Regions from separate parts of the Streptoverticillium reticulum genome, predicted to be linked through region 2. Evidence: riboswitches for the same ligand, from Rfam matches in the RefSeq annotation. Region 2 holds a riboswitch; the other holds the start of a gene.
What was found. Region 2 has a riboswitch for S-adenosylmethionine ahead of thrC (threonine synthase). Riboswitches for the same ligand answer to the same signal wherever they lie in the genome.
Positions count from the first base shown of each region.

Region 1: another riboswitch for S-adenosylmethionine. It lies ahead of ACMATS_RS28065 (aminotransferase class V-fold PLP-dependent enzyme); the one in region 2 lies ahead of thrC (threonine synthase).

Region 1 covers NZ_CP179755.1:6,081,927-6,096,122, forward strand. Annotated here, with positions in the region: gene ACMATS_RS28015 (cytochrome P450) at 1-695, shown strand, start outside; gene trpD (anthranilate phosphoribosyltransferase) at 814-1,881, shown strand; gene idi (isopentenyl-diphosphate Delta-isomerase) at 2,066-2,623, shown strand; gene ACMATS_RS28030 (aminotransferase class I/II-fold pyridoxal phosphate-dependent enzyme) at 2,702-3,679, opposite strand; gene ACMATS_RS28035 (acyl carrier protein) at 3,775-4,017, opposite strand; gene ACMATS_RS28040 (beta-ketoacyl-ACP synthase III) at 4,025-5,038, opposite strand; gene ACMATS_RS28045 (phytoene/squalene synthase family protein) at 5,035-6,039, opposite strand; gene ACMATS_RS28050 (thiamine pyrophosphate-binding protein) at 6,098-7,888, opposite strand; gene ACMATS_RS28055 (hypothetical protein) at 7,912-8,595, opposite strand; gene ACMATS_RS28060 (3-oxoacyl-ACP synthase III family protein) at 8,666-9,661, opposite strand; SAM riboswitch class IV at 10,061-10,178, shown strand; gene ACMATS_RS28065 (aminotransferase class V-fold PLP-dependent enzyme) at 10,367-11,698, shown strand; gene ACMATS_RS28070 (Lrp/AsnC family transcriptional regulator) at 11,847-12,128, opposite strand; gene ACMATS_RS28075 (rhomboid family intramembrane serine protease) at 12,125-12,862, opposite strand; gene ACMATS_RS28080 (hypothetical protein) at 13,001-13,240, shown strand; gene ACMATS_RS28085 (NYN domain-containing protein) at 13,265-14,196, shown strand, end outside.
Region 2 covers NZ_CP179755.1:3,549,059-3,563,254, forward strand. Annotated here, with positions in the region: gene ACMATS_RS15915 (copper homeostasis protein CutC) at 1-436, opposite strand, end outside; gene ACMATS_RS15920 (hypothetical protein) at 505-1,140, shown strand; gene ACMATS_RS15925 (DUF4031 domain-containing protein) at 1,130-1,426, opposite strand; gene ACMATS_RS15930 (hypothetical protein) at 1,399-1,770, opposite strand; gene ACMATS_RS15935 (MurR/RpiR family transcriptional regulator) at 1,825-2,742, shown strand; gene murQ (N-acetylmuramic acid 6-phosphate etherase) at 2,791-3,726, shown strand; gene ACMATS_RS15945 (PTS transporter subunit EIIC) at 3,728-5,164, shown strand; gene groL (chaperonin GroEL) at 5,263-6,885, opposite strand; gene ACMATS_RS15955 (cold-shock protein) at 7,241-7,444, opposite strand; gene ACMATS_RS15960 (MoaD/ThiS family protein) at 7,856-8,131, opposite strand; gene thrC (threonine synthase) at 8,186-9,460, opposite strand; SAM riboswitch class I at 9,478-9,618, opposite strand; gene ACMATS_RS15970 (glucosyl-3-phosphoglycerate synthase) at 9,793-10,767, shown strand; gene ACMATS_RS15975 (alpha,alpha-trehalose-phosphate synthase (UDP-forming)) at 10,810-12,300, shown strand; gene ACMATS_RS15980 (hypothetical protein) at 12,455-13,213, shown strand; gene otsB (trehalose-phosphatase) at 13,218-14,078, opposite strand; gene ACMATS_RS15990 (DUF3263 domain-containing protein) at 14,143-14,196, opposite strand, start outside.

The sequences.
Region 1 (14,196 bases), 2.5 Mb from region 2:
CCGAGCCCTCCGAGGACGTGGCCATCCGCTGCCAGAAGGCCGTCGCGGAGTGCACCGCGTACTTCGTCGAGCTGCTGGAGAAGCGCGCCTCCGCCGACGGCGACGACCTGCTCTCCCAGCTGGCCCGCGCCCGCGACCTCGCCGACGGCGGGCTGACCCTGCACCAGATCGCGGCGGTCTGCGTGCTCCTGGTCGTCCCCGGCCTGGACACCTTCTCCAACCTGATAGGCAACGCCGCCGTGCTCTTCGCCCGGCACCCGGAGATCCTGCCGCAGCTGGCCGCCGAGCCGGAGTCGGCGGACGCGGTGCTCGACGAGATCCTGCGCCTGGAGCCGCCGACCCACGCCTCCTGGCGGGTCGCCCTGGAGCCCGTCGAGATGCACGGGCAGACCATCGAGCCCGGTGACGTGGTCCTGCTGCTGATCGCCGCCGCCAACCGGGACGAGCGGGTCTTCGACTCCCCGGAGACCTTCGCCCTCGGCGGGAACAGCCGCAAGCACCTGTCGTTCGGCCGCGGCATCCACTACTGCGCCGGCGACCTGCTGTCCCGGCTGATGGCCAAGGAGGCCTTCAAGGGCCTGGCCCAGCGCGTCGCCGGGCTCTCCCTCGTGGACGAGCAGGTCGACTACAAGCCGGGTATCTGGCTGCGCGGCCCGTCCCGGCTGCCGGTCGTCGTGGAGCACCGGGCCGGCTGACGTACGTCCGCACGCCGGGGCACCGCGGCAACCGCCCGCGGTGCCCCGCGCGTCCCGGGGAGCCGGGGGACGCCGATAGGGTGGGCCCCAAGGCCCGTCGCACTCAGGAGCGTGGAGTATGAACACCGTTCCCCCCGCCGGCTCTCCCGCCGAAGGCACCCTGCAGAGCTGGCCGGACGTTCTGAGCGCACTGCTGGCCGGGCAGGACCTGAGCACGGACACCACCGCGTGGGCCATGGACCGCATCATGCGGGGCGAGGCGACGAACGCGCAGATCGCGGGCTTCGCGGTGGCGCTGCGGGCCAAGGGCGAGACGGTCGGCGAGATCGCCGGTCTGGTGCGCACGATGTACGAGCACGCCAACCTGATCGAGGTGCCCGGACCCACCGTCGACATCGTCGGCACCGGCGGCGACCGGGCGAAGACGGTCAACATCTCCACGATGTCGGCCATCGTCGTGGCCGGCACCGGAGCCCGCGTCGTCAAGCACGGCAACCGCGCCTCCTCCAGCGCCTCCGGCGCCTCGGACGTGCTGGAGAAGCTGGGCGTCAACCTCGAACTCACCCCGCGGCGGGTGCAGGAGGTGGCCGCCGAGGCGGGCATCACCTTCTGCTTCGCCGTGAAGTTCCACCCGGCGCTGCGCTACGTGGCGGCCGCCCGCAAGGAGCTGGGCATCCCCACCTCCTTCAACTTCCTCGGCCCGCTGACCAATCCGGCCCGCGTCCGGGCCCAGGCCACCGGGGTCGCCGACGCCCGGATGGCGCCCATCATCGCCGGGGTGCTCGCCGAACGCGGTTCGTCCGCCCTGGTCTTCCGGGGGGACGACGGTCTGGACGAGCTGACCACCACGGGCACGTCCACGGTGTGGACCGTGCGCGACGGCGAGGTGCGGCGCTCCTCCTTCGACCCGCGGGACGTGGGCATCCAGCTGGTGCCGATCGAGGCGCTGAAGGGCGCGGACGCCTCGTACAACGCGGACGTGGCCCGTCGGCTGCTGAACGGCGAGCAGGGGCCGGTGCGGGATGCCGTGCTGCTCAACTCGGCCGCGGCGCTGGCCGCGCTGGAGCCCTCGGACGCCCCGCTGGCCGAGCAGATCGCCGCCGGGATGGCCAAGGCCGCGGAGTCGATCGACTCGGGCGCGGCCAAGGCCGCCCTGGACCGCTGGGTGGCCGCCAGCACGTCCTGAACCACGCCGTTTCTTTCTCCGGGCCCGGTAAGGAAAAGGGCCCGGAGAAAGCCGGTCACGGCCGTCGAATTGCTGTTACGATCACTTTGCTGTTTTGAGTTGTCGCGCACCATTCGGCGTCGTCGGTGCCCACCCCTAACGACGCCCAAACAACGCCGTATTCGGCCGACGCAAAGGTTCGACTGTGACACTTCCGGAAATCAGCCCCATTCTGCTGGAACTGGTCAATTCCGACGGGGAGACCATCGGCACCGAAGAAAAGCTTGCGGCGCATCAGGCCCCGGGAAAACTTCACCGGGCCTTCTCGGTCTTTCTCTTCGACGGTGAGGGGCGCATGCTGCTCCAGCAGCGGGCGCTCACGAAGTACCACTCGCCGGGCGTCTGGTCCAACACCTGCTGCGGCCACCCCTACCCGGGCGAGGCCCCCGAGGCCGCGGCCGCCCGGCGCACCCGGGAGGAGCTGGGGCTGACGGAGATCACCCTCGTCCCGGCCGGCACGGTGACCTACAACCACCCGGACGAGATCTCCGGCCTGGTGGAGCAGGAGTACAACCACCTCTTCGCCGGCACGGTCGCCCAGGCGTGCGCGCCCGACCCCGAGGAGGTGCACGACACCCGCTTCGTCACCCAGGACGAACTCAAGGCCCTGCAGGCGGAGAAGGCCTTCTCGGCCTGGTTCCCCACGGTGATGGACGCGGCGCTGCCGGGCATCCGGAAGGTCGCCCCCTCCGGCGGCTGGTGAACCCCGCGCATCCACGCGCACGGACGGCCTCCTCCGGCCGGGCCCCGGTCACCACGGGGCCCGGCCGGACGGGGGCCGTCAGTGCGTGAGGGCCCCGAGCACGGCGTCGTTCGCGGCCCGGTCCCCGACGGTGATCCGCACGCCCTCGCCGGGGTAGTAGCGCGCGGCCACGCCCGCGGCCTCCAGCCGGGTGCGCACCGCGTCGACGCGCGCCGGCTCGTCGAGCCAGAAGAAGTTGGTGTGGCTCGGCAGCGCCTGCCAGCCCGTGGAGCGCACGCCCGTCAGCACCCGCTCCCGCTCCCCGACCAGGAACTCCACCCGCTCCCGCAGCTCGTCCTCCGCCTTCAGGGACGCCTCCACGGCGGCCAAGGACAGCGAGCTCATGGCGAACGGGAGCTGGAACGCGTTGATGCGCTCGGCGAGTTCGGGGCTCGCCACGCCGTAGCCGACCCGCATGCCCGCGAGTCCGTAGGCCTTGGAGAAGGTGCGCAGCACCAGCAGGTTGGAGAACTCCTGGGTCCACTCCAGGGACGCGGGGCGCTCGTCGGGCCGGACGAACTCGATGTAGGCCTCGTCCAGGACGACGACCGTGTCGGACGGGACCGACAGGACGAGCTCCCGGAGCTCCTCGGGGGCGACGAGCCGGCCCGTGGGGTTGTGCGGGTTGCAGACGATGACGGCGTCGGTGTCGGCGGCGGCCGCCTTGGCGATGGCCGCGATGTCCTGGTGGCCGCCGGGCAGCAGCGGCACCTGGACGGGCCGGGCGCCGGTCATCCGGGCGAGCAGCGGGTAGGCGTCGAAGTTCCGCCAGCCGTAGACCAGTTGGCGGCCGGGCCGGACGGCGGCCTGCAGCGCCTGGAGGGCCACTCCCACCGATCCGGACCCGACGACGACCCACTCCTCGGGCAGGCCGAGCCAGCCGGCTATCGCCGATTTCAGGTGCTCGGGGAAGAACTCGGGGTAACGGTTCACGCTGCCGACCTGCCGGGTGATCTCGTCGGCGACGGAGGGCAGCGGGGGCAGGGGGTTCTCGTTGAGCTGCAAGAGGTGCTGCATGTGTCCTCCTGGACGTGAGAAATCCGCGCGAAGAGGAGCCGCCGGCAAGCGGGGTGCGTTGCCGGCGGCGGAGGGGCTGGGTGAACGTTTCCGCGTCAGGCGGAGGCACCCTTGGACGTCAGGAGTTCGCGGGCGTCGTCCAGCGTCGAGGTGCCGCTCAGCTCGTTGCCGTCGAGCATCGGCAGGCCGAAGTGGCGCTCCACGGTGACGATGAACTCGACCACGCCCATGGAGTCCACGCCCGCCTCCTGGAAGGTGGCGCCGCCGACGAGCGCGGCGGCGGCCTGCGGGAAGCGCTCCTCGAGCAGGGCCTCGAGCCGGTTGTTCAGAGTCTCCATCGTTTCCTCACTGTTCCTGCAGTCCGATAGTGATGTCCGGCCAGGTCAGGGCCGCGGATCCCCAGGTGAGGCCGCCGCCGAAGCCCGTCAGCACGACGCGTTCGCCGGTCTTCAGCCGTCCGTCGGCCGCCGCGTCGGCGAGGGCCAGCGGGATGGACGCGGCCACGGTGTTGCCGACCCGGTCGATGTTCTTGACCACGCGCTCGACGGGGATGCCCAGTTCGCGCGCGCAGGTGTCGAGGATGCGGACGTTGGCCTGGTGCGGGACGACGGCGCCGACCTCCTCGGCCGTCCAGCCCACCCGCTCCAGCGTGCTGTGCACCGAGCCGGTCATGTACCGGACGGCGCGCGTGAACACCTGCGGCCCGTCCATCCGGAAGTACGTGTCCGCCTCCGGCACCGCCGCCTCCCGGCTGCGCTGCTCCGACCCGCCCGCACGGACGGTGATCAGGTCCGCGCCCCGGCCGTCGCTGCCCAGGTCGAAGCCCAGCAGCGCCCCCGGCTCCGCCGCGTCGCCGGCCCGCAGCACCATGGCGCCGGCCCCGTCGCCGAAGATGACGCGGGTGGTGCGGTCCGCGGGGTCGAGGATCGTCGAGAAGGTGTCGGCCCCGATGACCAGCGCGCTGCGGGCCACCGAGGTGGCGATCAGGCCCGCCGCGGTGGCCAGCGCGTACACGAAGCCCGTGCACACGGCGGCCACGTCGAAGGCGCCGGCCCCGTCCAGGCCCAGCTCGGCGGCGACCACGGGGGCCGTCCCCGGGCAGGGGCGGTCGGGGGTGCTGGTGGCCAGCACCACCACGTCCACCGAGTCGACGCCGGCGGACGCGAGCGCCCGCCGGCCCGCCTCGACCGCGAGCCGGCCGGTGGCCAGCCCGGGACCGGCGATGTGCCGCTGGGCGATGCCGGTCCGGGTCCTGATCCATTCGTCGGAGGTGTCGAGTTCCGCCGCGAGCATGTCGTTGGTGACGACGTGCGGCGGAACCCACGCCCCGAGACCGCCGACGACGGCGGCTCGCGTCATGCCGACCACGGGCGGCGGATCCGGTAACCGGACTGCTCCGCCTCGCGGTTGATGCGCTTGGCGCGGGCGGCGGCCGCGGCCGTGCGCGGGGCGATCTTCGCCGAGTTGAAGCCGAGGCCCTTCTTCGGCCGGCCGAAGAACGCGTAGTCGTCCTTGACCAGTTCGACCGCCATCTGCCGGTGCGTCTCGATGTCCAGGTCGACGAACGTCCGCGAGGTCGGGTGCAGCGTCCGCCCCCAGGCGCGCCCGGCGTCCAGGTGCCCGACGGCCCGGTCGATCTCGAACTTCATCAGCTCGCGCACGGCCTCGCTCACGTGCCCGCTGCCGACCTCACGGGCCAGCGACGTGCGGTCCAGGCCGAACTTGGTGAGGTCCTCCAACGGCAGGTAGAGCCGTCCGAGTTCGAGGTCCTCCTGCACGTCCCAGGCGAAGTCCAGGAGCTGGAAGGCCGTGATGGTGTGCCGGCACAACTCCTCGGAGTCCTCGCTCTGCGGCTCGAAGAGCCCGTTGATCCAGACGGCCGGGAGCAGGGTGACGCCCTGGATGAACGGGTCCATCTCCTCGTACGTCGCGTACTCGTACGTGGTGAGGGCCTCGCGCTGCGCCTGGACGAACTGGGGGACGTCCCGGTACGGCAGGTCCCAGGTGCGCATCATGTGCACCAGGGCCCGGGAGAGGGCGGCGTCGGCCACGTGGTCGCCGGACGGCGGGCCGTCGGTCTCGGTCTCCTCGCCGTCGCAGGCCGCCAGGTAGGCGCGCTCGAACTCGTCGAGGCGCTGCTTGCGCACCTCCAGGCTGCGGTTGACGTCGTCGACCAGGTCGTCGACGTAGCAGACGAACGAGAAGAAGGTGTCGAAGTAGGGCCGCTTGGCCGCGGGGAACATGTAGCGGCCGAGGAAGCGTCCGCGGCCGATGTCACGGAACAGCCGGGAGCTCTTGAGGTAGTCGGCGCGCAGCCCGGAGTCCGTTATCCCCGCGAGATCGAGCTCATGCACAGTCATAGTGGCTCTTCCTGTGTGCTGAATGCTGGGTGCTGGATGGTGTGGTGGGGGCCGGTCCCTAGGCCGGGGTCATCGTTCCGGCGCTCCGGAGCGAGGCGGGGATCCGCCACGACGTCTTGGCCGGCATCGTGGGCTCGTCCGCCGGGAGGAAGTTGGCGAACGGCGGCACTTCCTCGGTCGTCAGGCGGAGTTCGAGGACGCCGGTCGGGCACGCGCTCCGCCGGTACTCCTCCAGCTGCCCGGTCAGTTCGGGTGCCGTTCCCGCGCTGCCGGTCCACAGCCGGCCGGGGGAGCCCAGCCCCCGGGCCACGGCGGGCACGTCGACCGGGGTGTAGTCCACGGCCGTGATGCGGGAGTCGAAGAAGGTCTGCTGCCGGGAGGCGCACATGCCGTGCATGCCGTTGTTGAAGACGACGTACAGGATGGGCAGGCCGAGTTCGACGGCGGTGTGGATCTCCAGACCGCTCATCAGGAACGCGCCGTCGCCGCAGAAGACCACCGTGCGCGTCCCGCGGTCGGCGCCCAGCTGGGCCCCGACCGCCGCCGCGATGCTGTACCCCATGCCGCCGCTGCCGAGCGCGATGGTGGAGGACGAGCCGCGCGGCACGGAGGAGTAGTGCATGGACGCGACGGCGCAGTTGCCGGCGTCGTAGAGCAGGTGCCCGTCCGCGGGCAGGTGCTCCTCCAGGATGGCGACGGCCTCGCTCTGCAGCAGCACGTCGGGGTCGGCGTCCCGGCCCGGGATGGGTTCGGCCAGGCGCGGGACGAAGCGGGTGAGCTCGTAGCCGACGGCCGGGGGAGCGGTGAACGGGTCGGTGTCCAGCAGCTCCAGCAGCTGTCCGAAGACCACGCCCGCATCGCCCTCGACGACGGTGTCCGCGAGCGAGGACCGCCGGATCTCGCCCGGGTCGATGTTGACCGCCACGGCCTTGCCCGGGTCCCAGCCGCGCAGCGCGCTGCGGGTCATCGCGGCCAGTCCGGTGCCCGCCAGGACCACGCAGTCGGCGGTGTCCGTGAGGTAGGCGGCGGCGGAGGGGTTGCCCCCGGCGCCGACCACGCCGAAGTGCAGCGGGTCGTCGTTGGGGAACTCGCCGCGGGCGCCCATGGTGGTCATCACCGGGATCCCGGCCTGCTGCGCGAAGCGCACCACGGCGCCGGGGTCGGTGGACCGGCGCACGCCGTGGCCGATCAGCAGCACGGGGGCGGAGGCCTCCCGCAGCCGGCGGAAGAGCGCGGCCACGTCGGCTGCATCCTTTTCGCCCCACGGCTTCTGCCGGACGAAACCTGCGAGGTCCTGCGGCCAGTCGGCGGGCACGGGGCCCACCTCCAGCTCGTAGGAGTCCCGCGGGACCAGCAGGGCCACCGGGCCCATCCGCCCGCTGAGGGCGGTCTCGATCGCGTCCCTCAACTGCGCCCAGAACAGGGCGGGATCGGTCAGCCGCAGGGTCTTCTTGGTGACCGCGGCCAGCAGCGGGAGGGCGTCGACGGTCCGGCCGATGCCGGAGGAGTCCTGGAACGAGCCGCGGCCGTCCAGGGCGGCCGGCGGCTGGCCCACGAGGGCCAGCACGGGCACGGACTCGGCGTGCGACTCGGCGAGGCCGGCGACGAGATTCATCATGCCGCCGCCGGAGGTCGAGCAGCAGACGCCCAGGGTCCGGTGGACCCGGGCGCGCGCGTCGGCCATGAAGGCCGCGCCGTCCTCGCGCTTGGTGAGGACCGCGGACAGCCGCCCGCGGCCCAGCCGTTCGACGGCGTCGTGGAAGTGCTCGATGTTCGCCCCGCTGACGCCGAAGACGTAGCGGGTGTCGAGGTCGCGCAGGGTCGTGACTAAAGCGTCGGCTATCCGCATGGTGTACCCCCGTTGACGGTTGACTAGCCCTGGGCCGTGGTGCCGAAGCGGTGCTCGAGGATCTTCTTCATGTTGTTGATCTCGAGGGTGTGGCCGGCGTGGAACAGCGGCCAGATGTCACCGACCCAGACCCGGTCGGTGCGGGCGCGGCCCTCGGCGATGTAGTCCGGCACGTCGGTGGTGTCGCGGTCGTAGTAGGGGTGCTTGCAGTTGGTCCACAGCACCACGGTGCCCGGCTTGTTGAAGACCTTGGCCGAGTCGATGATGGTCAGGTAGTAGCGCATCCACAGCTCGTGGCCCTGGTCCCAGGCGCACGGGTAGACGACCGTGCCCATGTCCGGGCCCTTCTGGGCGTCGGTGCGGATGTAGATCTCGGTGTTCGGCTGGATCATCTCGTCGGCGCGGTAGAGACCGCCGCCGAGGTGCTTCATGTTCCGGATGCTGTACGTCCATTCCGCCAGCGCACGGGAGTTGGCGGCGTATTCGAAGACGATGTCGTACGGAACGTTGATGTGTGTGGAGAGCGGGCAGTACTGACCGTAGATCTCGTCGTGCGTGTACGACTCCTTGGTCATGCCCTGCATGAGCTTCATCATGTCGTCGCCGCTGATGGTCTCGCTCCAGGTGAGACCGAGACCCTCCAGGTCGGAACTGTCGATCCGGTAGTTCTGCATGAGGCCGGATTCGTCGGGGACGCGCTCGTACATGCTTGCTCCTGAAGAATGCGTGCAAAAAAAGGGGCGTGCAAAAAAGGGGAGGAAATTCTGGAGGCGGGACTCAGCCGGTCCAGCGCCAGACCATGGACGACACCTGCTCGCCGCCGTGGGTGAAAGTGGCGAAGGCGATCACATCACCGGTGGAAATCTTCTTCTTTTCCAGTGCGTCGGCAAAGGTGACCGGCAGGGAGCTCTGGAACATGTTGCCGTAGACGGAGAGCGTGTCATGGGCGCGCGAGGCGTCGACGCCGATGCGCTTGCGCCATTCGGCGATGTAGCTCTCGTTGGGCTGGTGGGTGATCAGGCAGGAGATGTCGTCGGCCGTCAGTCCGGCCTTGTCCAGTGCGGCCTCGGCCGCCTCCGGCAGGCACTCCATCGTCACGGCCCACAGCCGGGCCAGCATGTTCGGGCTGAACTTCACCGTGAGCGGACCGCTGCCGCGCTCCCAGTGCGGCAGCTCCTGCTCGCCGACGGCGTCCGGTTCGACGCGCAGGGCGCCCCAGTTCTGGCCGAATGCCTGCTCGTGGAGGGAGAGGATGGTCGGCGAGCCGGGGGCGACCAGGGTCGCGGATGCGCCGTCGCCGAGCACCCAGGACTCCGGCGACTTCTGGAACTCCGTCAGCCGGGAGATGAAGTTGGTGACGGTGACGATGGCGATCCTGCGGTAGTGGCCCGAGTCGATGAAGGCTCGGGCGGTGTTCAGCGCGGAGATCCAGGAGCAGCAGCCGTTCTCGATGTGCAGGACGGCGGCCGACGTCGCGCCGACCGCGTGCTGGACGGCGGTGCCGATGCCGGGGGAGAAGGCGTCGTTGAACTGGGCCGCGCAGATGATCAGGTCCAGGTCCTCGGCGCGCACGCCGTTGCGGTCGAGCAGTTTCTTCAGCGCGGCGGTGCCGAGTTCGGCCGAGGTGTAATCCGGCGAGCCGAATCGCCGCTCGTTCACGCCGGCGAAGAATTTGTGCTCGCTCAGGTCGTGACCGTCGTGCGTGAGCTCACTGTTGCGGACCACTCGTTCCGGCATGAAGTTGACGACGTCAACGACGCGTGTGGAGCTCACTGGCAATATTCCCCGTCTTTATCTCGGTGGAGACAGAAAGGGGGGCTCGGCAGGCCCGGGCAAAGGCGTGCACAAGGAGCTGGACGAACACGACCGCCCCCCGGGTCACTTGCTTGTTCGTTCGGCGTTCCAGATGCGAACGACTCTATGATCGCGGTGGTAACGGTTGCATCTCGCTCGGATAACGTATTGATTTCGGCTGTAGCGGAATTTTTGATTCCGCAATCCGGGACGATGTGTTCTCGATTGGATGGAACGTCGACTGTGCGGGCGAACGATCGATTAATCACGATCGCGCGCGGCCCTTTATGTCTGGAGCTCGCTCCGTTCAACAAAACGGCGTCCACGACCCGGACACCGGCTGTCCCCGGCACGGTGCCTGTGCCATACTCCTGGCCAGGTCACGAGTGACAGCGACACAGGCCCCGGCCCGCTGTCCGGCAACCCTCCGTCCGTGGCGGGGTGCCCCGGGTGATGACCGGGCCGCAGACCACCGGGTCTGCGGCAAGCGCGGATCCCTCGCCAGGGATCCTGGTCGTCGAGGGAGTTCCTTCCGTGATCCAGCGAATGCGTTAGGGCCTACGGCCCGTTCCCGTGGTCCTGCGCGTGCCTTTGCCGCGCGGGCCGTCTTCGCACACCGTGCTGCGCACTGCGCCGCGGGTGCGTCGTCCACGCCATCCGCCTGCCCTGCCGGGAGAGTTCGCCATGTCCGCATGCCCTGCCGCCACCGCCACGCCCGTTTCCGCCGCCGACGGCCCCCTGCCCGTCCTCGGGTGTGACGTGCGCGTGCCGCTCGTCACCGGGGGCGAAGTGCCGTACGCCGCCCTCGACTACGCCGCCAGCGCGCCTGCGCTGCAGCGCGTGTGGGACGACGTCGCCGCCTACGCGCCCTACTACGGCAGCGTGCACCGCGGTGCCGGACACCTTTCGCAGCTGTCGACCGACCTGTTCGAGACCAGCCGGGCCGACGTGGCCCGCTTCCTCGGCTGCCGCCCCGGCGACCAGGTCGTCTTCACCCGCTCCACCACCGACTCGCTCAACCTCCTCGCGGCCGTACTGCCCGCGGACTGCCGGGTGTTCGTCTTCGAGACCGAGCACCACGCCGCGCTGCTGCCGTGGCGCGGCGCGCAGGTCACCTGTCTCGACGCGCCGTGCAGTCCGGAGCACGCGGTCGAGATCCTGGAGCGGGCACTGGCCGACCGGGCGCCCTACGGGCCGGCCCTGGTCTGTGTGACGGGCGCGTCCAATGTGACCGGCGAGCTGTGGCCCGTGCGCGAACTCGCCGCCGCCGCCCACGCGCACGGCGCCCGGATCGTCCTCGACGCCGCCCAGCTGGCCCCGCACCACCCCGTGGACATCGCCGAACTGGACGTGGACTGGGCCGCCTTCTCCGGGCACAAGCTCTACGCCCCCTTCGGCGCCGGCGTCCTGGCCGGCCGCGCCGACTGGCTCCGGGACGCCGAGCCCTACCTGGCCGGCGGCGGGGCGAGCCGCGCCGTCACCCGGCGGCCCGACGGCGCGCTGGACGTCGAGTGGCACACCACCGCCGCCCGCCACGAGGCCGGTTCGCCCAATGTGATCGGCGCCTACGCCCTCGCCTCCGCCTGCCGGGCGCTCACCGAGGCGGGCTTCGAGGCGCTCGTCGCCCGGGAGCAGCGGCTGCTCGCCGCGGTGCGCGCGGGCCTGGCCGAGGTGCCGGAGGTGGGGGTGCTCTCGCTGTTCGGGGCGGACGCCCCGCGCGTGGGCGTGCTGTCCTTCGTCGTCGAGGGCTGGGACAGCGCGGAGTTCGCCGCTGCCCTCTCGGCCGAGTACGGGATCGGGGTGCGGGACGGGCTGTTCTGCGCGCACCCGCTGGTCCGCACGCTGCTGGGCGGTGACCCGGGGGAGTGTGGGGGTGGTACCGCCGCAGTGCGGGTCAGCTTCGGCGCCGGGACGCCGGACGAGCACATCGAGCGGTTCCTGCGGGCGGTGCGGGAGTTGGCGCCCCGTCAGGGGCGCGGGGAACTGCGCGGGCAACCACCGACGGCCTGCAGCTGACGCACCACTTCAGGGGTCCGGGGCGCAGCCCCGGGAACCTCGGCTGCGGGTGCGTCGTGGCTGGTCGCGCAGTTCCTCCCCCAGCTACCGCTGGGAGGTGCCCCCAGCGCCCCTTACGGGGCGCGGCCCACGGGGTGTGCTCGGACTGCTACGAGTCCAGCCCGATGGCGAAAGCCGCTTCGAGGTCGTGCTGGGAATACGTGCGGAACGCAATGTGCGTCTCGGTGGACGCCACGCCCGGGACCTTGCTGATCCGGCCCGGGATGGTGTCCGCCAGGTCGTCGTGGCGGGCCACCCGCACCAGGGCGATCAGGTCCTGGGCACCCGTCACGGAGTAGACCTCGCTGACCCCGTCCAGGGCGGCGATCGTCTCGGCGATCTCCGGGATCCGGTCCACGTCGGTCTTGATGAGCACGATCGCAGTGATCACGGTTCGGTATCTCCTTCAGTGGACCTGGCTGCGCTCTTCACTCTAGCCCCACGTCTCCGGCGTACCCAGGCGTAGCCGAACCCGGCCGAGAAGCCCACCACGTGTGCGAGATAGGCGACGCCCGGGCGGCCGTCCGCGTGTCCCGCCGCCAGCCACTGCAGCGCGAACCAGAAGGGCAGCACGACCCAGGCGGGGAAGCGCAGCGGAAGGAAGAACAGGAACGGGAAGAGACTGGTGACGCGGGCCCGGGGGAAGAGACAGAGGAACGCGCCGAGCACACCCGAGATGGCGCCGGACGCCCCGACGAGCGTCTGGGTGGAGCCGGCGTGCACGGCGGCGTAGCCGAGCAGGGCCAGGACGCCGGTGGCGAGGTAGAAGAGCGCGAAGGCGGAGCGGCCCATGCGCTGCTCCGTCATGGCGCCGAAGACGTGGAGGAAGAGCATGTTCCCCAGCAGATGCAGCCAGTTGCCGTGCACGAACAGCGCGGTGAACAGGGTCGCGGGCGCGCCCGGGGAGCCGTGCCACAGCTGTGCGGGGACGACGCCCCAGCGCGCGAAGTAGGCGGTCTGCGCGGAGAGGAGGTCCGGTCCGGAGCCGTAGGCGGCGTTCAGCCCCGAGGCGGGGCCGAGGAGGAAGACCGCGCAGCAGACGGCCAGGACCGCATGGGTGACCACGGGGGTCCCGGCCCGGCCCGCCCACCGGGCGGCCGACCGCTGCACAGCCCTTACGATCATGACCAGATCATGGCGTACCGGCCGCAACCGGCACAGAGTGCCTCGCCGGTCCGGCGGCCGGTGCCGGTGCCCCGCCTGTCGTGACCGGCGGGCCGCGTAGGGTTGCGGGGACACCACACGACGAGGACGGACGACACCATGGGCGTTCCCCTGCCGACGGCCACCACCCGGTGGCGGTGCACGCTGTGCGGCAATCTCACGCGGTTCGATGTGACCCGCACGGTCAAGGCCGTCGAGTACGTGCACCTCGACCTGGCGGGCGAGCCGAAGGTGGAGGAGCGTGAGGTGGTCAGTGAGACGATCGAGTCCGTGCGTTGCCGCTGGTGCAACGCGGTCGACCAGATCGATCTGGTGGACCGGCCGGGCGCAGATGTCTGAGGAAGAACGGGAGCGGTAACGGTGGTGGAGCACACGGACGACGGTGCGGAGGCGGCCGGTGATGCCGGCGGCGCCGCCGACGGCGTCACCGAGGTGCTCGACCGTCCGCTGCCCGAGGGGATCCGGCGGAAGGTCGTCGCGCTCGTCGCGGAGGCGTTCGGCGGTCTGACGGTGGCCGAACTTCCGCCCCAGTTGCGACAGTACGCCCGGTTCACCCCGAGTCGTCGGGCCAAGTTCGCGGGCAATGCCATGGCCGCCGCGGTGGAGGGCGACCCCGCCTTCCGGCAGCGCATCTCGGCCCGGCTGCGCGAGACGGGCTCCGAGCTCGCCGAGGCGCTGGACGCCGGTTCGCCGCCCGCGGCCGCCGATCCGGAGGACGTCGCGGCGATGGCCTTCGTGCTGCGCCCGCCCGGCTGGGTCAAGCTCGTCACCGCCGCCGGCGAGGAGGCGCAGCGCGCGAACGCCGAGCGCGCGGGCGAGGAGGCCCAGCGCGAACTGCGCCGGCTGCGCGAGGAACTGGCCGAGGCCCGCGCCGAGTCGCGCGCCGAGACCGAGCGGATCCGCGCCGAGCTGGAGGCCTCGCGCAAGGAGGCCGAATCGCTTCAGCGCAAGCTGCGCAGCGCCGTCAGCGACGTGCGCCGCGGCGAGGCCGCCCTGCGCAAGGCGCAGGCCGAGCTGGAGTCCGTCCGGGACGCCGCCGCGGCGGAGCGGGCCACGGCCGCGGGCGAGACCCGGCGCATCAAGGCGCGGCTCGCGGAGGCCGAGGCGGCGGTGGAGGCGGGCCGCCGGGCGGTGCGCGAGGGCCGCAGCGTGGAGGACATGCGGCTGCGGCTGCTGCTGGACACCGTGCTGGACGCGGCCCAGGGGCTGCGCCGCGAACTGGCCCTGCCGCCCGCCTCCGTGCACCCCGCGGACACGGTGGACGCGGTGCAGCCGGGCACGATGACGCCCCGGGA
Region 2 (14,196 bases):
GCCCCGGCTGGTCGGCCAGCTGCTTGCGCACCGCGTCGCGGTCCGCCGCGCGGTCCACCGCCCGGTGGAACGTCCACCGGGCCCTCGGGCCGATCGCGTCCACCAGGGCGGCCACCGCCGCCAGGTCGGCCCGGCCGTCGTCCGTCAGGAAGCCGAGGACGAACTCCTCCGCCCCCTCGGCGCGCAGCGCCCGCGCGTCCGCGCAGAGCGCCTCCAGCGCCCCCGCGCCGCCGGCCGAGAAGCCGTCCGACGCGCGGAGCATCACCCTCACCGGGATGTCCACCGCGGCCCGTACGGCCGCGAACGTGGCCGGGGGCGGGGTCAGGCCGTCCGCAGCCATGTCGGTGACCAGTTCGAGGCGGTCCGCCCCGCCGGCCTGCGCCGCCACCGCGTCCCCGGCGTCGAGCGCGATCACCTCAAGAATTGGTCTAGACATGTACGCAAGCCTGCCACATTCGGCACGTGCACCGGAAGCAGGCCTCCCGCGTGGCCCACAATTGGCCCATGAGCGGCGAGCTGCGTGACCAGTGGGTGCAGACCGTGGACCGTGTGCGGGGTGGGGTCGGGCCCGACCCCGGGCCGTACGCCGACGATCTTCTCGCCCGTTGGGGCGAGCCACAGCGGCATTACCACACCGTCGCTCATCTCGACGCGGTGCTGCGGCACCTTGACGATCTCGCCGAGTACGCCGACGACATCGACACCGTCCGGCTCGCCGCCTGGTTCCACGACGTCGTCTACCGGCCCGACCGGTCCGAGAACGAAGAGCGCAGTGCACATCTTGCCGGGCTGGCGCTGGCCGAGTTGGGTGTTGACGATGCCCGTACGGCCGAAGTCGTGCGTCTTGTGCGGCTCACCGTCACGCACGATCCCGCCCCCGGCGACCGCAACGGCGAAGTGCTCTGCGATGCGGACCTGGCCGTGCTCGGCGGGCCGCCCTCCGCCTATGCCGCCTATGCCGCCGAGGTGCGGCAGGAGTACGGCTTCGTGCCGGATGCGGATTTCCGGGCGGGGCGTGCCGCCGTGCTCCGGGAGTTGCTGGATCTTCCCGTGCTCTTCCGCACCCCGCTCGGGCACGAGCGGTGGGAGCGGACCGCCCGGCACAATCTCCGCGGGGAGCTCGACCTGCTCACCCTGTGAGCGGCGGATGCTTGCGGCGCCTCAGGCCCGCTCCCGTCATCCTGCTCACCAGTTCCTTGCTGCTCACCTCGATCGCGCCCAGCCGCACCGCCTCCGGGTACGTCCCCTCCGGCACGTCGTAGTGATCGCCGTCGAACGCCCTCGGCGGCATCCCCAGGCGTGCCGCGAAGGCGTGCAGCTCCTCGAAGCTGACGTCGCTCACGAGGTGGGACCACATCCGGCCGTGCCCCGGCCAGTTGGGCGGGTCGATGTACAGCACTACCGCCGCCGCACCGAGTTCAGCGATCCCACAGGGGCCACGAGCACCGCCTGCTTGGTGCACGCCCAGTGCGGGTCCGGGCCCAGCTCCGGCTCGACCTCCAGCGCGTGCAGGTCGCCCGACTCCGTGCACACCGGGCACAGCGGCCAGCGGCCGTACTTGTCCAGGAGTGCGTCCTGGACGTCCTGGGCCACGAGCCCGGGCAGGAACTCCGCGCCCTCCGGCCACTGCTCGACCCACCAGCGGCGCTGCGCCACCGCATCCTCCACGAGCGAGACGACGTCCGCCTCGGCCACGTCCCCCGCCGCCAGGTCCGCGAGGACGAGCGCCCGCGCCGTGTGCAGTGCCTGTTCGAGCTCCATGAGTGCCATTGTCCGGGAGCGGGAGGGTTGACTGCGCGCCGACTCGAAAATAGCTTTCGAAAAGTGGACCGGAATGTGAAGGAAACTGCCCCACGGACGCCTTCGCCCGGTGCTCTCGCGGCCAAGGTCCGGACCCTGATCCCCTCCATGACCCGCTCCATGCAGCGCGTGGCGGAGGCGCTGGCCGCCGATCCCGCGGCGGCCGCCGCCCTCACCGTCACCGGCCTGGCCGAGCGCACCGGCACCAGCGAGGCCACCGTCGTGCGCACCGCCCGGCTGCTCGGCTATCCCGGCTACCGTGACCTGCGGCTCGCCCTCGCCGCCCTGGCCGCCGATCAGGCCGCGGGCCGCGCCCCGGCCGTCACCGCCGACATCGCGGTGGACGACCCGATGGCGAGCGTCGTCGCCAAGCTCGCCCAGGAGGAGACCCGCTGCCTGGCCGACACCGCGGCCGGCCTGGACACCGCCCAGCTGGAGTCCGCGGTGGCCGCCCTCGCCGCCGCCCGCCGCATCGACGTGTACGGGATAGGCGCCTCCAACCTCGTCGGCCAGGACCTGGTGCAGAAACTGCTGCGCATCGGGCTGATCGCACACGCCCCCGCGGATCCCCATCTGGCCGTCACCAACGCCGTGCAGCTGCGCTCCGGCGACGTCGCCGTCGCGATCACCCACTCGGGCCGCACCACCGACGTGATCGAGCCGCTGCGGGTCGCCTTCGAGAACGGCGCCACCACCGTCGCCGTCACCGGCCGCCCGCAGGGCGAGATCGCCCAGTACGCCGATCACGTGCTCACCACGTCCTCCGCACGGGAGAGCGAGCTGCGCCCCGCGGCCATGTCGAGCCGCACCAGCCAGCTCCTCGTGGTGGACTGCCTGTTCATCGGCGTCGCCCAGCGCACGTACGACGCCGCGGCACCGGCCCTGTCCGCCTCGTACGAGGCCCTGGCCCACCGCCACTCCCCCCGGACCGTCCCCCGCTGACCATCGGAACCCCTGACAGGAACCCCCCAGGAAAAGAGCCTCCTCATCATGACGTCGCCCGCCGCTTCCGCCGCCCTGCGCGCCCAGCTGGCATCGCTCACGACCGAGGCGTTCCGCCCCGATCTCGCGGAGATCGACCGGCTGCCGACCGACGCCATCGCGAAGATCATGAACGCCGAGGACGCCGGCGTCGCGGCCGCCGTCGCCGAGCGGCTCCCGGAGATCGCCGCGGCCATCGACGCGACCGCCGCCCGGATGGCCCGCGGCGGACGGCTCGTCTACGCCGGCGCCGGCACGGCGGGCCGGCTCGGGGTGCTGGACGCCAGCGAGTGCCCGCCCACCTTCAACACCGACCCGGCCCGGGTCGTCGGCCTCGTCGCGGGCGGACCCGACGCCCTGGTGACGGCCGTCGAAGGAGCGGAGGACCGTGCGGAACTGGCGGCGGACGACCTGGACCGGCTCGGCATCGGCGCCGGCGACACCGTCGTCGGGATCTCCGCATCCGGCCGCACGCCCTACGCGGTCGGCGCCGTCGCCCACGCCCGCGCCGCCGGCGCGCTCACCATCGGGCTCTCCTGCAACGCCCGTTCCGCACTGGGCGCCGCCGCCGAGCATCCGATCGAGGTCGTCGTCGGGCCCGAACTCCTCACCGGCTCCACCCGGTTGAAGGCCGGCACGGCACAGAAGCTCGTCCTCAACATGCTCTCGACGATCACCATGATCCGCCTCGGCAAGACCTACGGAAACCTGATGGTCGACGTCCGCGCCTCCAACGAGAAGCTGCACGCCCGCTCGCGCCGCATCGTCGCGCTCGCCACGGGCGCCGCGGACGCGGAGATCGAGCAGGCCCTGCACGCGACGGACGGCGAGGTGAAGAACGCGATCCTCGTCCTCCTCGGCGGCGTCGACGGCCCCACGGCCGCCCGGCTGCTGCAGGAGTCGGACGGCCATCTGCGCGCGGCCCTGGACACGGCCCGGGGCTGACATGGACGCCACCGACCTCCTCCCTCTTCTCGGCGGGCCCGGCAACATCCGTTCCGTCGCCGCCTGCATGACCCGTCTGCGGGTCGAGCTGCACGACCGGACCTCGGTACGGGACGGTGAACTGCGCGCCTTGACAGGAGTTTTGGGGCTCGTCGAGGACGCCGACGCCCTCCAGGTCGTCCTGGGCCCGGGCACCGTGGCCCGGGTGACCGCGGAGCTGGAACGGCTGCTCGACCCCCTCGCCACCCGCGGCGCCGCCCTCAAGGCGGCTCAACAGGCCCGCAACGCCACGCCGTTCAAGACCTTCCTGCGCCGCATCGGCCAGATCTTCATCCCGCTCGTTCCCGCCCTCATCGGCTGCGGCCTGGTCGCCGGCCTGGCCGGGGTGCTGGCCGACCTGCACCTGCTGCCCACGCTCGTACCGGCCCTGTCGGCCGTCGCGGGCGGGTTCATGGCACTGCTTGCGGTCTTCGTCGGGCACGGCACGGCACGGGAGTTCGGCGGCACCCCCGTGCTGGGCGGGGCGGTGGCGGCCGTCGTCGTCCACCCGGGCGTGACGCACGTGCACGCCTTCGGCCTGACGCTCGCACCGGGCCAGGGCGGGGTCCTGGGTGCCATGGGCGCGGCGCTGCTGGCGGTGCGGGTGGAGAAGACGTGTCGCAGGGTGCTGCCCTCGGCGCTGGACGTGCTGCTCACCCCGGCGCTCACGGTCCTGCTGCCCGGGCTGGTGACGCTCTACGGGCTGATGTACGCGGCCGGTGAAGTCTCCGCCGCGATCGGCCGGTTCACGCACGTGCTGCTGGCGGACGGCGGCGCCGCGGCGGGCTTCGTGCTGGGCGGGCTGTTCCTGCCGCTGGTGATGCTGGGCCTGCACCAGGCGCTGATCCCGGTGCACACCACGCTGATCGCGGAGCAGGGCTCGACGGTCCTGCTGCCCCTCCTCGCCATGGCGGGCGCGGGCCAGGTCGGGGCGGCGCTCGCGCTCTACGTCCGGCTGGCGCGCAACGGCCGGGTGCGCAGCACCATCAGGTCGGCGCTGCCCGCGGGGCTCGTGGGCATCGGGGAGCCGCTGATCTACGGGGTGTCGCTGCCCCTGGGCCGCCCGTTCGTCACGGCCTGCGTGGGCGGCGCGTTCGGCGGCGGTTTCGTGGGCCTGCTCGGCCAGTTGGGCAGCACGGTCGGCGCAACGGCCATCGGCCCGTCCGGCTGGGCCCTGTTCCCCCTGCTGAAGGGCAGCCACGGCCCGGCCGAGGCAGTGGCGGTCTACGGCACGGGACTGCTGGTGGGGTACGCGACGGGTTTCGCGGCCACGTACGTCTTCGGCCTGAGCCGCGAGGCACTCGCGGAACTGAATACGCCGAGGGCGGCTCAGCCTCGGCCGGAACGCCCGAAGGCGGTACCCCCTGAGCAGGGGGTACCGCCTTCTGCTGGACTGTAGCTGCTCCCGGTCACCGGACGGAGTCCGGTGCAGCGTCCCGAAGCCTGTGAGGCCGGCTACGGCCGAACAGTGTCGAGGGCGCGTCAGGAGGATTCAGCTCAGAAGTCCATGTCACCGCCCGGCATGCCGCCCGGAGCGGCCGCAGCGGCCTTCTCCGGCTTGTCGGCGATGACGGCCTCGGTGGTGAGGAACAGCGCCGCGATGGAGGCGGCGTTCTGCAGCGCGGAGCGGGTGACCTTGGCCGGGTCGATGATGCCCTCGGCGATCATGTCCACGTACTCGCCGGTCGCGGCGTTCAGGCCGTGGCCGACGGCCAGGTTGCGGACCTTCTCCACGACGACGCCGCCCTCGAGACCACCGTTGACGGCGATCTGCTTCAGCGGGGCCTCCAGGGCCAGCTTGACGGCGTTGGCACCGGTGGCCTCGTCGCCCTCCAGGTCCAGCTTCTCGAAGACCGAGGAGGCCTGCAGCAGGGCCACGCCACCACCGGCGACGATGCCCTCCTCGACGGCGGCCTTCGCGTTGCGGACGGCGTCCTCGATGCGGTGCTTGCGCTCCTTGAGCTCCACCTCGGTGGCGGCACCGGCCTTGATGACGGCCACGCCGCCGGCCAGCTTCGCCAGGCGCTCCTGCAGCTTCTCGCGGTCGTAGTCGGAGTCGCTGTTCTCGATCTCGGCGCGGATCTGGTTGACGCGGCCCTGGACCTGGTCGCTGTCACCGGCACCGTCGACGATGGTCGTCTCGTCCTTGGTGATGACGACCTTGCGGGCGCGGCCGAGCAGGTCGAGACCGGCGTTCTCCAGCTTGAGGCCGACCTCCTCGGAGATGACCGTGCCACCGGTGAGGATGGCGATGTCGCCGAGCATGGCCTTGCGGCGGTCGCCGAAGCCCGGGGCCTTGACGGCGACGGACTTGAAGGTGCCGCGGATCTTGTTGACCACCAGGGTCGACAGGGCCTCGCCCTCGACGTCCTCGGCGATGATCAGCAGCGGCTTGCCCGACTGCATGACCTTCTCCAGCAGCGGGAGCAGGTCCTTGACCGAGGAGATCTTCGAGTTGACGATCAGGATGTACGGGTCCTCGAGGGAGGCCTCCATACGCTCCATGTCGGTGGCGAAGTACGCCGAGATGTAGCCCTTGTCGAAGCGCATGCCCTCGGTGAGCTCGAGCTCCAGACCGAAGGTCTGCGACTCCTCGACGGTGATGACGCCTTCCTTGCCGACCTTGTCCATGGCCTCGGCGATGAGCTCGCCGATCTGGGTGTCGGCGGCCGAGATGGAGGCGGTGGAGGCGATCTGCTCCTTGGTCTCCACCTCCTTGGCCTGGTCGAGCAGCGCACCGGAGACGGCCTCGACGGCCTTCTCGATGCCGCGCTTCAGGGCCATCGGGTTGGCACCGGCGGCCACGTTGCGCAGACCCTCGCGGACGAGCGCCTGGGCGAGGACGGTCGCGGTCGTCGTGCCGTCACCGGCGACGTCGTCCGTCTTCTTCGCGACCTCCTTGACCAGCTCGGCGCCGATCTTCTCGTACGGGTCCTCGAGCTCGATCTCCTTGGCGATGGAGACACCATCGTTGGTGATCGTGGGGGCGCCCCACTTCTTCTCGAGGACGACGTTGCGGCCCTTGGGGCCGAGGGTGACCTTGACGGCGTCGGCGAGCTGGTTCATCCCGCGCTCGAGACCGCGCCGTGCCTCCTCGTCGAACGCGATGATCTTGGCCATGTGAAGTGGTCCTCCCAGGACGGGGTGGATTGCTCCGGACCGCACAGGCGCCCGCGACGGACGGCCTGCGTGCCTCACGGTTCCTTGCCCCGCTTGGCCCGCGGACCTCACCGACGGTCCAAATCTGTCACTCTCACCCGGAGAGTGCTAGCCCAATGATTAGCACTCGACCCCCGAGAGTGCAAGGTCGCCCCGAAGGGGTGTCAGTGAGGGGTGGTGGTCGGGTGACGGGAGGGCGCAGGCGTGTATGACCGCTACCCACACGCACGAGCGCGCATGCACGAGGGGGCCCGCACTCCGGAGAGTGCGGACCCCCTCGGCAAGCCGATTGAGCCGGGTGACCGACGCGCGACCGTCAGGCCGTCACCTTGACCATGTCCGCCTGCGGACCCTTCTGGCCCTGCGAGATCTCGAACTCGACCCGCTGACCCTCCTCGAGGGTGCGGTAACCGTCCATCTGGATCGCGCTGTAGTGGACGAATACATCCGCACCACCGTCGACCGCGATGAAGCCGTACCCCTTCTCCGCGTTGAACCACTTGACGGTGCCCTGAGCCATGCCTAACTCCCCTATTACTGGCCCTTGCACAGGACCGCACTTCGCGGGCCCGGGTCAGACCTCACCCCCTGACAGGTGGGGGTGTGCGCCGGAACGCGTCGACCGCGGCTGAATGTATCTGCACGGATGCCGTCTGCAACAGGTCACTCGGACGAGAATTCCGGGCGTGGCCGATCGGAAATAACCGCTGAATCGCGGGGATTATCGGGCAAGCCGGGCCGGGCAAAACCCAACCAACCCGACAATTCGTGCACGCGTTTCGCGCACAACTTGACGGGTTCTCATATGCGTTCGGCAGTGACACCGGAGGGGGAACGCCTCAACTCTATCGCGCTTCAACAGACGGAATCGCCCCGTCCGTTTTACGGGCGGAGCGATTCCGGGGCATTGCGCAGCAACCCTGTGTAAAGGTCAGCCCCCCGCAACGGCGGGAATCACGGAGACGGCGGAGCCGTCCGGGGTGGGCGTTTCGAGCCCCTGCTCGAAGCGGACGTCGTCGTCGTTGACATAGACGTTGACGAACCGGCGCAGCCGGCCGCTGTCGTCGAGCACACGGGCGGCGATACCGGTGTGCCGCGCTTCGAGGTCGGCAATGACCTCGGCAAGGGTGGCCCCGGCGGCTTCCACTTCGGCCTGGCCGGAGGTGTAGGTGCGCAGGATGGTGGGGATGCGGACGGTGACGGACATGGGAGTACGCCTTTCTCGCTGGGGTTCGGGGTAATCGGGTGGGAGGGCGCCCCGTCAGAGGCCCGCAGCGCGGAACGCGTCCAGGCTCGGCCGGATCACGGCCGTCGGACCGGCCGCCACCGCATCCAGCGTCTTCAGCCCGTCCCCCGTGTTGAGGACGACCGTCGTGAGGTCGGGATCCAGCTGCCCGTTCTCGATCAGCTTCCGGGTCACCCCGACCGTCACCCCGCCCGCCGTCTCCGCGAAGATCCCCTCCGTCCGTGCCAACAGCCGGATCGCGTCGACCACTTCCCCGTCGGTCACGTCCTCGACGGCCCCGCCCGTCCGCCGGGCGATGTCCAGCACGTACGGCCCGTCCGCCGGGTTCCCGATCGCGAGCGACTTCGCGATCGTGTCCGGCTTCACCGGCCGCACCACGTCGTGGCCGCCCTTGAAGGCCTGCGAGACCGGTGAGCACCCGGCCGCCTGGGCGCCGAAGATCCGGTAGGGCCGGTCCTCGACGAGGCCCAGGGCGATGAGCTCCTTCAGCCCCTTGTCGATCTTCGTCAGCTGCGAGCCGGACGCGACCGGCACCACGATCTGGTCCGGCACCCGCCACCCCAGCTGCTCGCAGATCTCGTAGGCGAGGGTCTTCGAGCCCTCCCCGTAGTACGGGCGCAGGTTGACGTTGACGAAGCCCCAGCCCTCGCCGATCGGGTCGCCGATCAGCTCGGAGCAGAAGCGGTTCACGTCGTCGTAGGTGCCCTCGATGCCGACGAGGTCGCCGCCGTAGACCGCGGCCATGACGACCTTGCCGGCCTCCAGGTCGTGCGGGATGAACACGCAGGAGCGGAAGCCCGCGCGGGCCGCCGCGGCGCCCACCGCGCCGGCCAGGTTGCCGGTGGACGAGCACGAGAGCGTCGTGAAGCCGAACGCCCGCGCCGCCTCGACGGCGATCGCGACGACGCGGTCCTTGAAGGAGTGCGTCGGGTTGCCGGAGTCGTCCTTGACGAACAGGCCGCCGGTCACGCCCAGTTCGCGTGCGAGGTTGTCCGCCTGGACGAGCCGGGTGAAGCCGGGGCCCAGGTTCGGGCTGTCCGCCACGTCCTCGGGTACGGGAAGCAGCGGGGCGTAGCGCCAGATGTTCGGCGGGCCGGCCTCGATCCGGCGGCGCAGCGCCTCGGGGTCGTCGGCCGCGAGGTCGTAGGCCACTTCGAGCGGGCCGAAGCACACGGCACAGGCGAAGACGGGACCGAGCGGGACGCGCTCGCCGCACTCTCGGCAGGACAGTGCGACGGCGGGACCGAACACCGGACGGGTGGTAGCACTTTCAACGGCTTGCACAGCCATGGAGGCGAGGCCCTTTCTCCTCATCTTCCCCGCGGCGAACCTCGCCACGAGACGGAATTGGCACCTTCCCCGCCGGGAGCCTCGCTGCATGAGCAAGACCGGCTGGAGGGTTGCCGGGGCTTCAACGGGCCGTGTCCCTCTGCCCCTCTGGATGAGCGGTATGGCGCTGGGCATGGCCCAGGCATTTGTGCGCGGGGCGACCCCGACATGCGAGGGCCGTTCGCGTTGTTCAAGACTGTAACGGAAGGGGCGGGGCCGTGAGAGGGCCGTCCGAACCGCGAGATGCATCACATCTCGCGCACGACGCACCGGACACACAAGGAGTCGTACACGTGCTGGAAGAGGTGGAGCGCTGGCTGGACCGCCGCTCCTGGACCGCAGCAGACCGTCCGCTCGACCAGCTGCTCGCCGCCAAACGCGAGACCGGGACCACGGTCAGCGTGGTGCTGCCGGCGCTGAACGAGGAGGCGACGGTCGGCGCCATCGTCACCGCGATCCGTGCGGAGCTGATGACGGAGGCGGTGCCCCTGGTCGACGAGCTCGTGGTGCTCGACTCGGGCTCCACGGACCGCACCGGCGAGGTGGCGGCCGCGGCCGGGGCCCGGGTGGTGCACCGCGACACGGTGCTGCCGCGGCTGCCCGCGCTGCCCGGCAAGGGCGAGGTGCTGTGGCGGTCGCTGCTCGTCACCAGCGGCGACGTGGTCTGCTTCGTGGACGCCGACCTGCGGGACTTCTCCGCCTCGTTCGTGTCCGGGATCGTGGGCCCGCTGCTGACCGACCCGGACGTGCAGTTCGTCAAGGCGATGTACGACCGCCCGCTCGGCACTGAGTTTGATTCGCCCGCCCCCGGCGGGACGCCGGGCCTCGGCGGCCGGGTGACCGAGCTGGTGGCCCGCCCGCTGCTGAACCTGCACTGGCCGCAGCTGGCCGGGGTCGTCCAGCCCCTGGGCGGCGAGTACGCGGCGCGCCGCTCGCTGCTGGAGCGGCTGCCGTTCCCCGTCGGCTACGGCGTGGAGCTGGGCCTGCTGGTGGACGCGCTGCACACCGTGGGCCTGGACGCGCTGGCCCAGGTGGACGTGGGCGTACGCAAGCACCGCCACCAGGACGAGCAGGCCCTGGGCCGGATGGCCGCCGCGATCTACCGCACCGCCCAGCTGCGGCTGGCCCGCGGCCACCTGGTGCGGCCCGCGCTCACCCAGTTCGAGCGCACCGCGGACGGCTTCGTCCCCAGGACGTTCCCGGTGGACACGGAGGAGCGGCCTCCCATGGCGGAGATACCGGAGTACGTACGGCGGCGGGCCGCTTAGGGCGTACGTTTGAGCGGTTCGCCGGACGGCAAGGCTGCGGTCATGGTCGCTGAGCACATGCACTTGCACATGCCGCCCGCGCAGATCGTGGTCGCCTCCAACCGCGGCCCGGTCTCCTACGCGCTGCAGGCGGACGGCTCGCTGGCCGCGGGCCGGGGCGGCGGCGGCCTCGTCTCGGGCCTGAGCGCGATCGGGCAGCAGGGGGACGGCGACGGCGGGGCCGTCTGGGTGTGCGCGGCGCTCGGCGAGGGCGACCGGGAGGCGGTGCGCCGCGCGGGCCGAAGACTCGACCCGGGCGACACCGGGGGCCACCCGGTGCGGATGCTGGACATCCCGCCGGGCACCTTCGCCGCCGCGTACAACGGCGTGGCCAACTCGGTGCTGTGGTTCGTCCACCACCTGCTCTACCAGACGCCGCTGGAGCCCGTCTTCGACCTGGAGTTCCGCTCCCAGTGGGCGGCCTACGAGACGTACAACGCGGCCTTCGCCGACGCCCTCGCCGAGGAGGCGGCGGACGGCGCCTGCGTGCTCGTCCAGGACTACCACCTGACCCTGGTCCCCGGGATGCTCCGCGACCGGCGACCCGACCTGCGCATCGGCCACTTCTCGCACACGCCGTGGGCCCCGCCGGACTACTACCGGCTGCTGCCGGACGACGTGGCCGAGCAGGTCCTGCGCGGCATCCTCGGCGGCGACCGCGCCGCCTTCCTCACCGCCCGCTGGGCCGAGGCCTTCGCCGCGTGCTGCGCGGCCGTGCTCGGCGCGGAGGTGCTGAGATCGGCGGAGGGCACGGCCACGGCGGTGCGCTTCGAGGGCCGTACGACCCGGCTGGGGGTGCACGGCCTGGGCGCGGACGCGGACTTCCTGCGCGAGCGCGCGCACCGCCCGGACGTCGAGGAGCGGATGGCGGCCCTGCGCGAGCAGATCGGCCCCGGCCGCAAGACGATCGTGCGCGTCGACCGCACGGAGCTGTCCAAGAACATCGTCCGCGGCCTGCGCGCCTACCGCCGCCTGCTGGAGGAGCGCCCGCAGTGGCGCGGCCGGGTGGTCCACATCGCCTTCGCCTACCCCTCCCGCCAGGACCTGGCGGTCTACCGCGACTACACGGCCGAGGTCGAACGCGTCGCGCGCGAGATCAACTCGGCCTTCGGGAAGGAGGACTGGCAGCCGGTGGCCCTCCATGTGAAGGACGACTTCGCCCGGTCGCTGGCCGCGTACCGCCTGGCGGACGTGGCCCTGGTGAACCCCATCCGCGACGGCATGAACCTGGTCGCGAAGGAGGTCCCGGTGGTCTCCGAGCACGGCTGCGCCCTGGTCCTCTCCCGCGAGGCGGGCGCGGCGGCCGAGCTGGGCGACGAGGCGCTGCTGGTGAACCCGTACGACGTGGAGGCGACGGCGCGGGCCCTGCACGAGGCCCTGCTGATGGACACGGGCGAGCGCGCGGAACGCACGAAGCGCTTGGCAGCGGCGGCCACGGCGTTGCCGCCGGCACGGTGGTTCATGGACCAGTTGAGGGCGTTGCAAGCCCCGTAAGGGGCGCTGGGGGCACCTCCCAGCGGTAGCTGGGGGAGGAACTGCGCGAGCAACCACGACGCACCCGCACCCGAAGAACCACGCACGCCGGGGCACGCCCGCGCACCGCAACCCCCGGTGTGCCCCCCGCAGGGGCCAGGGTAGACATGCACCCATGTCAATCGCCCCACGCTGGGCCGCACTTGCCGCGGCCGCCGCAGCCCTGGTCCTCACGGCCACCGGCTGCTCGTCCTCCGACTCCAAGAAGTCCGACGCCAAGGGTTCGCCCTCCGCCCCGGCGGAATCCGGCAGCAGCGGCTCCGCAGCCCCCGGCTCCGCAGCCCCCGGAGGGACGGCCGCCATCCCCACCGGCGCCGGCCCCCAGACCTCGTACACCGTCCAGAAGCAGCCCGCCCCCGGCACCTGTCACTACCAGTACACCGCCGACAAGCAGCCGCTCCCCGACCCCAAGTGCACGCCGGGCGCGACCAATCCGAAGGTCACCCAGGCGACCCTCAAGGAGACGATCTGCAAGAGCGGTTACACCGCGACGATCCGGCCTCCGGTGAGCGTCACCGGCAAGGAGAAGACGGCCAACGCCGAGTCGTACGGCTACAAGGGCTCGCCGCGCGACTCCGAGTACGACCACCTCATCAGCCTCCAGCTCGGCGGCGACCCCAACGACCCGCGCAACCTGTGGGTCGAGCCGCCGTCCCCGGGACACAAGGACGGCGCGGGCCCGAACAACCCCAAGGACGTGGTCGAGACCAAGCTCAAGACCGCGATCTGCTCGGGCAAGACGGACCTGGTGAAGGCCCAGCAGGCCATAGCGCACGACTGGACGACGGCGCTGAACACCCTCGGCATCAAGGACGACGGCAAGTCGCCCGCGAAGGGCGCGAAGGAGACCAAGGACGCGGACGGCGGCGAGTAGCCGGTCAGGACCCCAGCCGCTCCGCGAGCGCCGTCAGCAGTTCCACGACCCCGCCGGGCCCGTCGACCACCAGGTCGGCGCGCCCGGCGAGTTCCGTGACCTCGCTGCTCCCGCTGCACACGAGCGTCCCCGGCACCCCTTCCGCCCGCAGCTTCTCGACGGCTGCGAAGGCGGCGAGGTCGCCGAGGTCGTCGCCGGCGTAGAGCACGGACCCGGCGCCCGTCTCGCGGACGTAGTCGGCGAGGGCGACGCCCTTGTCCACGCCGGGCGGGCGGAGTTCCAGCACCAGGCGGCCCGGTTCGACGATCAGGCCGTGCCGCTCGGCCAGTTCGGCGAGCGGGGCGCGCAGCGCCTCGAAGGCGGCCTGCGGGTCGGGGGCGCGGCGGGTGTGGACGGCGACGGCGCGGCCGCCCTTGTTCTCGATGTGCGCCGTCTCGATCCAGGTGCCCCGCCAGGCGCCGGAGCGGTCGAGCACCCCGGGGAGCTCGGCCTGGACGGCCGCGACGCCGGGGTGCGGGGCGGGGGCGTGCACGGTGCCGGTCACGGCGTCCCAGCGCTCGGCGCCGTAGTGGCCGAGGACGACGAGGTGGTCCAGGCCGGGGACGCCGGCGAAGCCGCCGTAGCGGACGGCGACCCCGGCCGGGCGCCCGGTGATCACGGCGACCGAGCCCAGGTGCGGGGCGAGCCGGGCGAGGGCCGGCACGGCCCCGGGGTGGGCGCGGGCCCGTTCGGGGTCCGGCACGATCGGTGCGAGCGTGCCGTCGAAGTCGAGCGCGACGACCGCCCGTTCGGGCCGTGCCAGCAGTGCGGCCAGGCCGTCGCGGCCGGCGGACGTCACAGGATCCGGGAAGGGATGGCTGCCCATACGGCCGACCCTACCGGTGCGCCCGCCTCCGGGGAGGGCCGTTGACGCGCCTCGTGCGCGCGGTTCAGCGCCGCTCGCGCCGGGCGTCCCGCAGCCGTCGCAGGCGGTTGACGGTCAC